DNA from 3 places in the Streptomyces sp. NPDC030838 genome. Region 3 is predicted to be linked to each of the others. Evidence: riboswitches for the same ligand, from Rfam matches in the RefSeq annotation. Region 3 holds a riboswitch; each other region holds the start of a gene.

Region 1 (4,724 bases), on a different contig from region 3:
GTTCTTGGTGCGGGCCAGGAGACCGCGCGGCGCCTCCTCGGCGAAACGCTGCTTGGCGAGCGTCTCGAAGTTCAGGGCGGCGGCCGCTCCGTCCGCGTCGCGCAGCCGGATCGGCACCGGTACGGCCTGCTGCCGGGCCAGGAGTTCGGTCAGCCGCACCAGGACCGCGGTCTTGCCCGCGCCGACGCCGCCGACGAGCAGATAGGGCCGCCGGGTGTCGCGCTGCCGCAGCCGCTCGGCGATGACCTGGGCGACCTCCTCGCGGCCCACGATCTCGTCGATGTCCGGCCCGGCGGTGAGCACCAGCCGGCGGGGGCAGGAGCGGGCCCGGGCGAGGTAGCGGCGCTTGGTCCAGCTGTACCACCAGAACAGGAAGAGCGCGGCGGCGACGGACGCGGTGAGAACGGGGCCGACGAAGCGGAGGAGATCCTCGAGGCCGTTGGTCGCACCGCCCAGGCGGTCGACGGGGCTCTCCCTGCTGGTGGCGATGTTGTACACCGCCTCCCCGCACCAGACGACCACCAGCAGCGCGGCCAGCAGCCACACGACCCTGGTCACGTTGGTGTAGGAGAGCCATCGGCGCCACTTCCTGGGGCGGGCACCGCCGCGCCGGGCCTCCAGCCGGATCGTCAGGGTGTGCCAGTACCCCAGCAGTCCGTGCCGGGCCCGGCTCGCCGCGCGCCTCAGCTCCAGTGTCGTCATCGGCGCGTCGGGCGGGCGCTCCTTGCCCGGCGGGTTCCGCACGACCCTCGTCACGGGCCGGCCCCCGTCATGGTGCGACCCCCCGTCATGGTGTGACCCCCGGCATGGTGTGATCTCCTCACGAGAGTCCTCCTTCCATGGAATCACTCCGGCCGGGCCCCGCAAGCGGACCCCGCGGTCCCGGGGCGACGCCTGTGGAAAATCCGGAGCCGTTGTCGGCCCCCTCCGGCACACTCGGCCCCATGGACATCGTCATCCGCCCCGTCGCCCCCGCCGAGTACGACGCCCTCGCCGAGATCACCGCCCAGGCCTACCTCCGGGACGGCCTGCTCGACTTCGGGACGAGCGACGCCTATCTGGCCGAGTTGAGGGACGTGGCCAAGCGGGCCGCCGCCGCCAAGGTGCTGGTCGCCGTGGAGGGGGACCGGGTCCTCGGCGGCGTGACCTTCGTCCCGTCGGGCGGCCCCATGGCCGACGTCGCGGGCCCGGGCGAGGCCGAGATACGCATGCTGGCGGTCGCCCACGAGGCCCGTGGCCGCGGAGCCGGCGAGGCCTTGGTGCGTGCCTGCGTCGACCGCGCCCGCGCCACGCCGGGCTGCGTCCGCGTCGTCCTGTCGTCCCAGCGCACCATGCGCACCGCCCACCGCATCTACGAGCGCCTGGGCTTCGTCCGCACCCCGGAGCGGGACTGGAACCCGATCCCCGAGCTGGACGACATCACTCTGCTCACCTACGAGTTGACGCTCTGAAGCCACCCCGACACAACATCTGGGGGTGGCACGACAGCCCGGCACAAGATGTATGCTCATGCTCGCTGTCGCCGCAGGGGAATCCGGTGCGAATCCGGAACTGTCCCGCAACGGTGTACTTGCGTGCATCTGCACGCCTGTTCAGTCCGAGGACCTGCCGACAGCGCACCCGGCCGTCCGGCCGGTGTGCCCTGACGTCCGGGCCTCGCGGAATGGGCCGGTGGACGCGACGCCGCGTGCGCTCGTGAGCTGCCCCCTGCCCTCGTAGGCCCCTTGCCGAGCGAGGGAGAGCCCCACGTGACCATCGCGCCCGCAGATCCGGCCTCAGCAGCGGTCCCGTCCCACGACGACGGTCCCGGCGCCGCGCTGCTGCGGACCCTGACCGAGCTGACCGCCGACCTCCCCGACGCCGACCCCGGCCGGGTCGCCGCCGCCGCGCTGCGCGGACGGTCGGCGAACGCGGACGAGGCGGAGTTGCGCGAGCTGGCCACGGAGGCGGCCGCCGGCCTCATCTCCGAGGACCCCGCCTACAGCAGGCTCGCCGCCCGGCTGCTGGCGATCGGCATCACCGCCGAGGCCGCCTCGCAGGGCGTCACGTCCTTCACCGAGTCCGTCGCCGTCGGCCACCGCGAGGGCCTGATCGCCGACCGCACCGCCGAGTTCGTCCGGCTGCACGCCGAGCGTCTCGACGCCCTCGTCGACCGCACCGCCGACGACCGCTTCGGCTACTTCGGCCTGCGCACCCTGCACAGCCGCTATCTGCTGCGCCACCCGATCACCCGCAAGGTCGTCGAGACGCCCCAGCACTTCCTGCTGCGCGTCGCCGCCGGTCTCGCCGAGGACGACACCATCCGCTCCCTGGAGGAGGTCGCGGCGCTCTACGGGCTCATGAGCCGCCTCGACTACCTCCCCTCCTCCCCCACGCTGTTCAACTCGGGTACCCGGCACCCCCAGATGTCGTCCTGCTACCTCCTGGACTCCCCCAAGGACGAGCTGGACTCCATCTACGACCGCTACCACCAGGTCGCCCGCCTCTCGAAGCACGCCGGCGGCATCGGTCTGTCGTACAGCCGCATCCGCTCGCGCGGTTCGCTGATCCGCGGCACCAACGGCCACTCCAACGGCATCGTCCCGTTCCTGAAGACCCTCGACGCCTCGGTCGCCGCGGTGAACCAGGGCGGCCGGCGCAAGGGCGCGGCCGCGGTCTACCTGGAGACCTGGCACTCCGACATCGAGGAGTTCCTGGAGCTGCGCGACAACACCGGCGAGGACGCCCGCCGCACCCACAACCTGAACCTCGCGCACTGGGTGCCGGACGAGTTCATGCGCCGCGTGAACGCCGACGAGCAGTGGTCCCTGTTCTCCCCGTCCGACGTACCCGAGCTGGTCGACCTGTGGGGCGAGGAGTTCGACGCGGCGTACCGCAAGGCCGAGGAGAACGGCCTCGCCAAGAAGACCATCCCCGCCCGCGATCTGTACGGCCGGATGATGCGCACCCTCGCGCAGACCGGCAACGGCTGGATGACGTTCAAGGACGCCGCCAACCGCACCGCCAACCAGACCGCCGAGCCGGGCCACGTCATCCACTCCTCCAACCTCTGCACGGAGATCCTGGAGGTCACCGACGACGGCGAGACGGCGGTCTGCAACCTGGGGTCCGTCAACCTCGGCGCCTTCGTGGACGGCGACGACATCGACTGGGAGCGGCTGGACGCCACCGTCCGCACCGCCGTCACCTTCCTCGACCGCGTCGTCGACATCAACTTCTACCCGACCGAGCAGGCGGGCCGCTCCAACGCCAAGTGGCGTCCCGTCGGCCTCGGCGCGATGGGTCTGCAGGACGTCTTCTTCAAGCTGCGGCTGCCCTTCGACTCTCCGGAGGCGAAGCGGCTCTCCACCCGCATCTCCGAGCGGATCATGCTCGCCGCGTACGAGGCCTCCGCCGACCTCGCCGAGCGCAACGGCCCGCTGCCGGCCTGGGAGAAGACCCGTACCGCCCGGGGCGTGCTGCACCCCGACCACTACGACGTGGAGCTGACCTGGCCGGAGCGCTGGGCGGCGCTGCGCGAGCGGATCGCGTCGGTCGGCATGCGCAACTCGCTGCTGCTGGCCATCGCGCCGACCGCCACCATCGCCTCGATCGCGGGCGTCTACGAGTGCATCGAGCCGCAGGTGTCCAACCTGTTCAAGCGCGAGACGCTCTCCGGCGAGTTCCTCCAGGTCAACTCCTATCTGGTGCAGGACCTGAAGGACCTCGGCGTCTGGGACGCCCGCACCCGTGAGGCGCTGCGCGACTCGAACGGCTCTGTGCAGGACTTCGCGTGGATCCCGGAGGACGTACGGCGGCTGTACCGCACGGCGTGGGAGATCCCGCAGCGCGGCCTCATCGACATGGCCGCGGCCCGCACTCCGTTCCTGGACCAGGCGCAGTCCCTGAACCTGTTCATGGAGACGCCGACCATCGGCAAGCTCTCCTCGATGTACGCGTACGCCTGGAAGTCCGGGCTGAAGACGACGTACTACCTGCGCTCGCGCCCCGCGACGCGCATCGCCCGCGCCGCCCAGGCGCAGGCTCAGCCCGAGAAGAACATCCCCGTCCAGCAGGTCGCCGACCCCGAAGCGGTCGCCTGCTCCCTTGAGAACCCCGAGTCCTGCGAGGCCTGCCAGTAATGTCCACCCGTGACCAGAATCTCCTCGACCCGGGCTTCGAGCTGACCCTGCGCCCCATGCGCTACCCGGACTTCTACGAGCGCTACCGGGACGCCATCAAGAACACCTGGACCGTGGAGGAGGTCGACCTCCACTCGGACGTCGCCGACCTCGCCAAGCTGACCCCGGCCGAGCAGCACCTGATCGGTCGTCTGGTCGCGTTCTTCGCGACGGGCGACTCGATCGTGGCGAACAACCTGGTGCTGACCCTCTACAAGCACATCAACTCCCCGGAGGCGCGCCTGTATCTGTCGCGCCAGCTCTTCGAGGAGGCCGTGCACGTCCAGTTCTATCTGACGCTGCTGGACACCTATCTGCCCGACCCGGACGACCGGGCGGCGGCCTTCGCGGCCGTGGAGAACATCCCGTCCATCCGGGAGAAGGCCGAGTTCTGCTTCAAGTGGATGGACTCGGTGGAGAAGATCGACCGGCTGGAGACGAAGGCGGACCGCCGTCGCTTCCTGCTGAACCTGATCTGCTTCGCCGCGTGCATCGAGGGCCTGTTCTTCTACGGCGCGTTCGCCTACGTCTACTGGTTCCGCAGCCGGGGCCTGCTGCACGGCC
Region 2 (4,724 bases), on a different contig from region 3:
CGCGCGCGGCCCGCTCCGGGTCGGCGACGTACACGGGCACATCGTCGGGGCCCTGCTCCTTGAAGGAGAACGGCACGGTGATCAGACGGCCGTCGAACTCGGGGATCGCGACCTGCATGGCCGCGTCCATGGGGGAGAGGGCGGCGTCGGACTCGTCCCAGGCGGCGCGCGAGGAGGTGAGGCAGAGCCCCTGCAGCACGGGCACGTTCAGGTCCGCGAGCGCGCCGATGTCCCAGGCCTCCTCGTCGCCGCCCGCGGAGGCCTGCGAGGCGTGGGTGCCGCCGGCGGCGAGGACGGTGGCGACGAGGGCGTCGGTCTGCCGGAGGATCTCGTACAGCCCGGCGTCCGCGCCGCGCAGCGAACCGCAGTAGACGGGCAGGGCGTTGGCGCCCCGGGCCTCGATCGCGTCGCAGAGGGTGTCGACGAAGGCGGTGTTGCCGCTCAGTTCGTGGGCCCGGTAGAAGAGCACGCCGACGGTCGGGCGGCCGTCCACCAGGGGACGCTCGCCGTGCACGCCGTACTCCGGCATCTTCTGCGGCGCGGCGAACCCCTCGCCGGTCAGCAGCACCGTGTCGGACAGGAACCGGGCGAGTTCGGTGAGGTTGGCGGGGCCGCCCTCGACCAGGTACTTCAGCGCCTCGGCCACCACACCGGCGGGCACCGACGACTCGGCCATCAGCTCCGCGTCCGGCACGGCCTCGCCGCCGAGCAGCACGGTCGGGACGCCGGACGCCCGCAGCGCGGCGAGCCCGTCCTCCCAGGCGCGCTTGCCGCCGAGCAGCCGTACGACGGCGATGTCCGAGCCGTCGATCAGCGCCGGAAGCTCCTCGGCGACGTCGACGCGGGTCGGGTTGCCGATCCGGTAGGGCGCGCCGGAGGCACGGGCCGCCAGCAGATCGGTGTCGGCGGTCGACAACAACAACACAGTGCCAGTGCTCATGCGGGCGCTCCCGGGGGAATGAAAGGCAGTCCTTGCGGCGCACCGGACTCGATGAGCCGCCACAGCGCGTCCGTGTCCGCGTGCTGTTCGATCAGGTCGCCGAGCCGGTCGAGCTGTTCCTCGCGCAGCGCGGCGAAGGAGATGTCGGCGGCCGGCACGAAGCGGCGCCCAGCGGCGGCGGCCACCTCGCGCAGGAAGGCGCGCCGGAAGCCGTCCGACTCCAGCGAGCCGTGCCAGTGGGTGCCCCAGGTCTGGCCGACCCGGCAGCCGTCCAGGAAGGGCTCCCCGCCAAGGACGTCGGCGACGCCGTGGTGGATCTCGTAGCCCTCGACGCGCTCGCCGAGGGCTTCCCCCTCCGGCCGGGTCAGGGTCTTCTCGCGGGCGAACCGCACCCGCACGGGCAGGATCCCGAGCCCGTCGACGTGCCCCCGGCGGCTCTCGACGTCGTCCTCGATGTGCTCGCCGAGCACCTGGAAGCCGCCGCAGATGCCGAGGACGGGCCTTTCCTGCGCGGCCCTTCGGACGATGGCGTCCGCCAGCCCGCGCTCCCGCAGCCACTCCAGCGCCCGCACGGTTCCGCGCGTGCCCGGAATGACCACGAGGTCGGCGTCGGCCAGTTCCTCGGGCCGGTCCACGAACCGCACCACGACGCCCGGTTCGGCGGCGAGCGCGTCCACGTCCGTGAAGTTGGACATGAGGGGGACGGCACAGACGGCGACCCGCAGCACGTCCTCGCCGACGGGCGGGGCGACGTTCGACTCCCGCACGGTCCCGCGCAGGGAGACCCGCAGGCCGTCCTCCTCGTCGATGCCGAGCCCGTGCCGGAACGGCAGCACGCCGTACGTCCGCCGCCCCGTGAGCCCGTTCAGCATGTCGAGGCCGGGCGCCAGCAGGGAGACGTCACCGCGGAACTTGTTGACCAGGAAGCCGGCGACCAGCTCCTGGTCCTCCGGCGACAGCAGGGCGACCGTCCCGAAGAAGGACGCGAAGACGCCGCCGCGGTCGATGTCGCCGACGACGAGCACGGGCAGCCCGGCATTGCGCGCGATGCCCATGTTGACGATGTCGGTCCGCCGCAGATTGATCTCGGCGGGCGAACCGGCCCCCTCACAGATCACCGCGTCATACGTGCCCCGCAGTTCGGCGAGACAGTCCAGCACGGTGCCGAGCAGCTTCTGCTGCCGCCCGCCGTGATACCCGCGCGCGCTCAGCTCGCCCACCGGCTTGCCGAGCAGCACGACCTGGCTGCTCTGCTCGCCGCCCGGCTTGAGCAGCACGGGGTTCATCAGCGCGGTCGGCTCGACCCGGCAGGCCTGCGCCTGCATGGCCTGCGCCCGCCCGATCTCGGCACCCTCGCGCGTGACAAAGGAGTTGAGGGACATGTTCTGCGCCTTGAACGGCGCGACTTTGACGCCCTGTCGCACCAGCCACCGGCAGATCCCGGCGGTGACGACGCTCTTGCCGGCGTCGGAGGTGGTACCGGCGACGAGCAGACCACCGTTCATCGCTTACGCCCCTTCCTGATGAGGCGTGCGCCCGCGCACACGCCGAGCGCGAGCCAGCTCACGCGCCGGGAGAGCCGTACGGCCCGTCGGATGTCGTTGACGTGGACGGCGCGCCCCGCCTGGTTCAGCACGGGCCGGTGCTCCACGCGCCCCCCGTACGACAGCGTCCCGCCCAGCCGCACCCCGAGCGCCCCCGCGAACGAGGCCTCCACGGGCCCGGCGTTGGGGCTCGGATGCCTGGCGGCGTCGGCCCGCCAGGCATGCACGGCCCCGCGCGGATCGTCACCGGCGAGCGCGGCGAGTACGGCGGTCAGCCGCGCCCCCGGCCACCCGGCGAGGTCGTCGAGCCGGGCGGACGCCCACCCGTAACGCCGATACCGGGGCGACTTGTGCCCGACCATGGCGTCGAGGGTGTTGACGGCCCGGAACCCGAGCAGGCCGGGCACGCCCCCCACGGCCCCCCACACGAGCGCGCCCACGACGGCGTCGGAGGTGTTCTCGGCGACGGACTCGACGACGGCCCGGGCGATCCCGTCGGCGTCCAGCGCCTGCGGATCCCGCCCGCACAGATGGGGCAGCCGCTCCCGGGCGGCCTCGATGTCGCCCGCCTCCAGCGCCCGCCCGATGGCGGTGGCCTCGCGCGCGAGCGAGGTGCCGCCGACGACGGCCCAGGTGGCGGCGCCGGTCAGCGTGACGGAGGCGGCGGGGGAGGACCGTACGACCCGCGAGGCCACGGCCCCCAGGGTGATGGCGCCACCGGCGCACACCACGGCGTGCAGGACGCCCCGCCCCCGGTGGTCGCGGTACAGGACACGTTCGACGGCGGCCGCGGCCTGCCCGAACGCGGCGACCGGATGCCCGCGGCGCGGATCGCCGAGGAGCAGATCACCGAGGAGACCGGCGGCGGCGCCGTACGCGAAGACGCGATCGGCACGCATGGGACTCAGCCGACCGTGGGGACGGGGGGGAGCCTTCTGGAGTTCCTCGATCGGCAGCCGAGCATCGCGTTATGTCCTCACTCAGGGTGTCCGCGCCCTGGTTCGACGAGACCGGCGGTGAGAGTTCCTGGCTCCCGGGGGTTGTCCTTCCCCGGTCACAGTGGCGGGACCGCGCCGGATTCACACCGGGCTTCCTCTCCTGCCGCCGTACATGGCTCCGGCAGTCCACCACGCGGTCGGAACGGCCGTCAACTTGCCGTTGACCTGCGAGGGGGGAGTGTGCAGAACCCCACATGCCCGGCACCGGCCCGCGCTCCTCCCCGTGCGGGTGGCCTTCCGTGAAGCCGGTTGCGGGGGAGGCGGGGGGCGCCTCCAATACGTCGTGCGAAGTGCTACGAGGTGTGGGGAACTCGGCGAAAACGTATGAGCATTGATGAAGCGGGCGTACCGGGGGCGGCGGCGCGTTCCCCGGAGGGCCTCGGCGCGGCGGTGGTACGGGTGTGCGGCGGCGATGGGCGCCGCGTCGGGACCGGGTTCCTGCTGGCGCCCGGGACGGTGGCCACCTGCGCGCATGTCGTCGCGGACGCGCTGCGCACGGACGCTGGTTCGCCGACGCCGCCCACGTCACCGGTGACCGTGGAATTCCCGCTCCTGCCCGGCACGGTCACCTACGAGGCGTCGGTGACGGCCTGGCGGCCGGTGGCGGGGGACGGCAGCGGGGACATCGCCCTGCTGCGGCTGCCGGAAGGCGCACCCGCCGGAGCGGTCCCGCTCGCCGGCACCGGCGACGTCTGGCACCACCGCTTCCGCATCCTCGGCTTCCCCGCCACCGCCGAGCACGGCGCCTGGATCGGCGGACGGCTGCTCGGCGCGGTGGGCCAGGGCTGGATCTCGATGGAGACGGACGGCAGCACCGGCCACCGCATCGGCCCCGGCTGCAGCGGAGCGCCGGTCTGGGACGAGGAGGTGGGCGCGGTCATCGGCATGACCGTCGCCACCGACCGCGGCGCCTCGGCGGTGACGTCGTATCTCATCCCGGCGGCCACGTTGCTGGACCTCCGGCCAGGCCTGCGCCGCTGCCCCTACCGAGGCCTCGACGCCTTCCGCGAGGAGGACGCCGAGTACTTCTTCGGCCGCGAGGAGGAGACTCACCGCCTCCTGGACGCGGTCGAACGGCACCTGGTGGTACCGGTGGTGGGGCCGTCGGGCAGTGGCAAGACGTCGCTGGTCCGGGCGGGGGTGCTGCCGCGCCTGCGGGCCGAGGGGTTCACCGTGTCCGAGATCCGTCCGTTGCCCGGGACGCGGGCGTCGCTGACGGTGGCGAGGGCGGTGGTGGGGGTG
Region 3 (4,724 bases):
GATCGGCGACCCGGGCTTCCGCTTCTATCCCGACCGCACGATGATCTCCGAGGCCCATGCGCGCGGGCTGAAGGTGATCCCCTGGACCTGCGACGACCCGGCGACGGTGGCCGCGCTGATGGACCTGGGCGTGGACGGCGTCATCACCAACTACCCTGACCGGGTACGGGCGTTGATGGCCGAGCGGGGCATGCGGCTGCCGAAGCCGTACTATCCGCGGGACTGACACCACTCCTCGACGAGCCGGACGGTGCGCACCGGGTGCTCCTCGTGCAGATAGTGGCCGCTGTCCGGCCAGTGTTCGACCCGTGAGCCGGGCACCCGCAGGGTGCCGCGCTCCCACGCGGCGGCCTCGGCCGACGTCCACACGGTGAGCGCGGGCTGAGGCCGGCGCCGTAGACACGCCTCGCTGTGCGGGCGTACGCCGACCGCGCCGGGGTCGGTGTACATGCCGTGCGACGACGTGGTCGGGCGTGCCGAGCATGGTGCGCAGGTGGGCCGTGCGCAGGCCGGGCGGGGCGGTGGCCGAGAAGGCCCCGGCGACGAACTCGGCGGCGGCGCGCGCTCCGCGTTCCCGGTACGCGGCGAGCCGGGCCGGGATCGCCTCCACCTCGGCACCGTGCGCCCCGTGCGCCGGGTCCAGCGCGACGACGGACCGTACGGCGTCGGGGTGGCGTACGGCGAGCAGGTTGACCACCTGCCCGCCCATCGAGTGCCCGACCGCGACCACGGGCCCGGTTCCGAGGCGGCGGAGCAGCGCGGCCAGGTCCTCGGCCATCTCCGCCGGGGTGTTCCCGTGCTCCGGCACCTCGGAGCGCCCGTGGCCGCGCAGGTCGGGAACGACCACCCGCAGGTCCCGGCCGGCCAGCGCCTCGGCGTGCGCCGACCACTCGCGGCCGTCGCCGCCCCAGCCGTGTACCAGGAGCACCGGCGGGGCGTCGGCCGGGCCGAGGGTCGTGTGGAAGAGACGGGCACGGGGCACGGACGGTCCCTCGGTAGGTGACTGGCGGCTGGCGGCTGGCGGCTGGCGGCTGGCGGCTGGCGGAGTAACCGTTTCCCGCAAAGCCGTGGCCTACGCCTGGCACTCGCGACAACCCCGTGCAGTACCGTCGAGCCGTGACGGAGAACGGACAGGACACCCGGCGGACCAGCCCGGCAGGCCCGCGGGGCGGGCGGAAACGGGCCGGGTCCCGCGGGGGCGGCCCCAGCACGATCCGCGACGTCGCGCGCGAGGCGGGCGTGTCGGTGGCAACCGTTTCCCGCACGCTGGCCGGGAACTATCCGGTGTCCGAGGCGACGCGCGCCCGGGTGATGGCCGCGGTGGAGTCCCTGCGCTACGTGGTGAACGTGCACGCCAAGGCGCTGTCCGGCGGCGTCGCCGGGCCGATCGCGCTGGTCATCCAGGACATCACCGGTCCCTCGCTCGCCCATGTCGCGGCGGGCGTGGAGCAGGAGGCGACCGCGCGCGGCCGGCTCAGCCTGGTGTGCGCGACGCACGGTGACGTGTCCCGCGAGGACGATCTCGTGCAGCTGATGCGCGAGCAGCACGCGGCGGCGGTCGTGCTGGTCGGCGGTGCCGTGACGGACGACGCCTACCACCGGCGGATGGCCGGGTACGCCACCGCGCTGGACGCCGCCGGGTCCCGGCTGGTGCTGGTCGGACGCCCGCCGCTGCCCGCCGGGGTGCCGGCCACGGTCGTGGAGTACGACAACCGGGGCGGGGCCTTCCAGGCCGCCTCGCATCTGCTGGCCGCCGGGCACCGGCGGATCCTCTTCCTCGGCGGGGAGCGCGGGCACAGCACGGCCCGGCAGCGGGCGGCCGGTTTCCGGGACGCGCTGCGCGCGCACGGTGTGCCGTACGAGGAGGAGTCCGACGTCCCCGGCACGTACACCCGCACGTCCGGATATCTGCGCACCCGGGACGCGTTGCGCGCCGGGCGGGACTTCACCGCCGTCCTCGCCGGCACCGACATGGTGGCGCTGGGCGCGCTGGCCGCGCTGCGCGAGGCCGGTCTGGACGTGCCGGGGGACGTGTCGGTGGTGGGCTTCGACGACGTGCCCTTCGCCGCCGATCTGACCCCGGCGCTGACCACCGTGCGGGTGCCGTACGAGGAGCTGGGCCGTACCGCGGTCCGGTTGGCCCTGGACCGGGAGGAGCGGCTTCCGGGGGACGACCATGTGGTGTTGAGCACGCAGTTCGTGGTCCGGCGGTCGGTGGCGCCGCCGCGGTGACGGGTGGACGCCCCAGTCCCTTCGGGGCGATTGGCCGTCGGGTCCCACGAGGGGCGTGCGCCGGTGACCGGGCGGTGCCGCCGGGCGCCCCCTGGGTGCGCTTGTCACCACCCCGAGCCGGGCATTACTGTCACCACGCCTTGGTGAACGGGAAATCCGGTGTGATGCCGGTGCGGCCCTCGCCACTGTGATCGGGAAGTCCGGCTCCGGCCCTCACGGGCAGCCACTGGGTCCTTCGGGACCCGGGAAGGCGGAGTTCGGGCGGTGGTACCCGTCAGCCAGGAGACCGGCCAAGGCGCGTCAACCATCCACGAGGTGCTGGAGAGGGTCTGTTCGAGCCATGCACATTGCCGAGGGTTTTCTGCCTCCGGCGCACGCGGTCGCCTGGGGCGTCGCGTCCGCGCCCTTCGTCGTCCACGGCGTCCGATCCCTGACCCGTGAGGTCCGTGAGCATCCCGAGAGCACGCTGCTGCTCGGCGCCTCCGGAGCCTTCACCTTCGTCCTGTCCGCGCTCAAACTGCCCTCGGTCACCGGCAGCTGCTCGCACCCCACCGGCACCGGTCTGGGCGCGATCCTGTTCCGGCCGCCCGCCATGGCGGTGCTCGGCACCATCACGCTGCTCTTCCAGGCGCTGCTGCTCGCCCACGGCGGGCTGACCACGCTCGGCGCCAACGTCTTCTCGATGGCGATCGTCGGGCCGTGGGCCGGATACGCCGTGTACAAGCTGCTGCGGCGGTACGAGGTGCCGCTCATGGTCGCGGTGTTCTTCGGCGCGTTCGTCGCCGACCTGTCCACCTACTGCGTCACCAGCGTCCAGCTGGCGCTCGCCTTCCCCGACCCGGGCAGCGGATTCCTGGGCGCGCTCGGCAAGTTCGGCTCCATCTTCGCCATCACCCAGATCCCGCTCGCGGTGAGCGAGGGCCTGCTGACGGTACTGGTCATGCGGCTGCTGGTGCAGTCGAGCAAGGGCGAACTGACCCGGCTGGGCGTGCTGGTGGCCGGCAAGCGGGCCGAGACGAAGCCGGCCGGGACCGAGGCGGTGGCGTGATGAGCCGGAACACGAAGATCAACGTTCTGCTGCTGCTCGTCGTGGTCGCGCTCGCCGTACTGCCGCTGGCACTCGGCCTCGGCGACGACGAGAAGGAGCCGTTCACGGGCGCCGACGCCCAGGCGGAGACGGCGATCACCGAGATCGACCCGGACTACGAGCCGTGGTTCTCGCCGCTGTACGAGCCGCCGTCCGGGGAGATCGAGTCGGCGCTGTTCGCCGTCCAGGCGGCGATCGGCGCGGGTGTCCTGGCCTACTACTTCGGTCTGCGGCGCGGCCGGCGGCAGGGCGAACAGCGCGCCCTGGCCCGGCGGGAGACCCTGGCGCCGCAGGACGCCGCCGCGGGCGCCGAGCGCGAGTCCGGGGTCTGAGCGCGCGTGCTGCCGATCGACGCGGCGGCGCACGGCAGCCGCTGGCGCCGCCGTCACCCGGTGGACAAGGCCGTGCTCGGACTCGGCCTGACGGTGCTCGCGATCTCCCTGCCGCCCTGGCCGGGCGCGGCCCTGGTGCTGTCCGCCGCGCTGGTCGTGCTGCTCGGCCCGGCGGGTGTGCCCGGGCGCCGGCTGTGGCGGGCGTACCGGGTGCCGCTCGGGTTCTGCGTGACCGGCGCGGCCACGCTGCTGGTCCAGGTGGGCGGACCCGGGGGATTCCTCGCACTCGCCCCCGGCGGCCCGGTGCGGGCCGGGGAGCTGCTGCTGCGTACCTCGGCCGCCTCGCTCGGGGTGCTGCTGTTCGCCTTCACCACGCCCATGTCCGACCTGCTGCCCCGGCTGGTGCGGGCCGGGGTGCCCGCGCCGGTCGTGGACGTCGCGCTGGTGACGTATCGGATGAGCTTTCTGCTGCTGGACTCGGTGCGGCTGATCCGGGACGCGCAGGCCGCCCGGCTCGGCCACACCACGCGGGCCGCGACCTGGCGTTCGCTGGCCGGGCTCGGCGCCACCGCGTTCGTCCGGGCCTTCGACCGGGCGACGCGGCTGCAGGCCGGGCTCGCCGGGCGCGGCTACGACGGCACCCTGCGCGTCCTGGTCCCCGAGGCCCGCGTCTCCGTCCGCTTCACGGCCGCGAGCTGCGCCCTGCTGGCGGCGCTGGCCGCGCTCACCTTCGCACTGGATTCGTACGGGAAAGGCACCCTGACATGAGCGAGGCCGCTGTCCTGGTCGCCCTGCGGGGCGCGTCCTTCGCGTACGAGGACGGCCCGGCCGTGCTCAGCGGGCTCGACTTCGAGGTCCGCGCGGGCCGGGCGCTGGCGCTGCTCGGCCGCAACGGCAGCGGCAAGACCACGCTGATGCGGCTGCTCAGCGGTGGACTGCGGCCGCGCGAGGGCGAGTTGGCGGTCGAGGGCACCGCGGTGCGCTACGACCGCAAGGGGCTGACCCGGCTGCGGACGACCGTGCAGCTGGTGGTGCAGGACCCGGACGACCAGCTGTTCGCCGCGTCCGTCGCG

The links. Region 3 has a riboswitch for cobalamin ahead of ACZ42A_RS05695 (energy-coupling factor ABC transporter permease). Riboswitches for the same ligand answer to the same signal wherever they lie in the genome.
Region 1: it holds a riboswitch for cobalamin, as region 3 does, so the genes downstream of both, ACZ42A_RS32940 (ribonucleoside-diphosphate reductase subunit alpha) here and ACZ42A_RS05695 (energy-coupling factor ABC transporter permease) in region 3, are expected to answer to the same signal.
Region 2: it holds a riboswitch for cobalamin, as region 3 does, so the genes downstream of both, ACZ42A_RS33950 (cobalamin biosynthesis protein) here and ACZ42A_RS05695 (energy-coupling factor ABC transporter permease) in region 3, are expected to answer to the same signal.

The regions. Positions count from the first base shown of each region.
Region 1 is NZ_JBVIED010000016.1:186,462-191,185, forward strand. It holds gene ACZ42A_RS32930 (NACHT domain-containing protein) at 1-756, opposite strand, end outside; gene ACZ42A_RS32935 (GNAT family N-acetyltransferase) at 945-1,451, shown strand; cobalamin riboswitch at 1,504-1,627, shown strand; gene ACZ42A_RS32940 (ribonucleoside-diphosphate reductase subunit alpha) at 1,749-4,121, shown strand; gene ACZ42A_RS32945 (ribonucleotide-diphosphate reductase subunit beta) at 4,121-4,724, shown strand, end outside.
Region 2 is NZ_JBVIED010000017.1:164,199-168,922, forward strand. It holds gene cobN (cobaltochelatase subunit CobN) at 1-940, opposite strand, end outside; gene ACZ42A_RS33945 (cobyric acid synthase) at 937-2,445, opposite strand; gene ACZ42A_RS33950 (cobalamin biosynthesis protein) at 2,442-3,383, opposite strand; cobalamin riboswitch at 3,486-3,628, opposite strand; gene ACZ42A_RS33955 (nSTAND1 domain-containing NTPase) at 3,807-4,724, shown strand, end outside.
Region 3 is NZ_JBVIED010000001.1:1,255,114-1,259,837, forward strand. It holds gene ACZ42A_RS05675 (glycerophosphodiester phosphodiesterase family protein) at 1-226, shown strand, start outside; gene ACZ42A_RS05680 (alpha/beta fold hydrolase) at 211-450, opposite strand; partial or broken gene ACZ42A_RS05685 (alpha/beta fold hydrolase) at 443-982, opposite strand; gene ACZ42A_RS05690 (LacI family DNA-binding transcriptional regulator) at 1,117-2,232, shown strand; cobalamin riboswitch at 2,357-2,541, shown strand; gene ACZ42A_RS05695 (energy-coupling factor ABC transporter permease) at 2,573-3,280, shown strand; gene ACZ42A_RS05700 (energy-coupling factor ABC transporter substrate-binding protein) at 3,280-3,651, shown strand; gene cbiQ (cobalt ECF transporter T component CbiQ) at 3,658-4,419, shown strand; gene ACZ42A_RS05710 (energy-coupling factor ABC transporter ATP-binding protein) at 4,416-4,724, shown strand, end outside.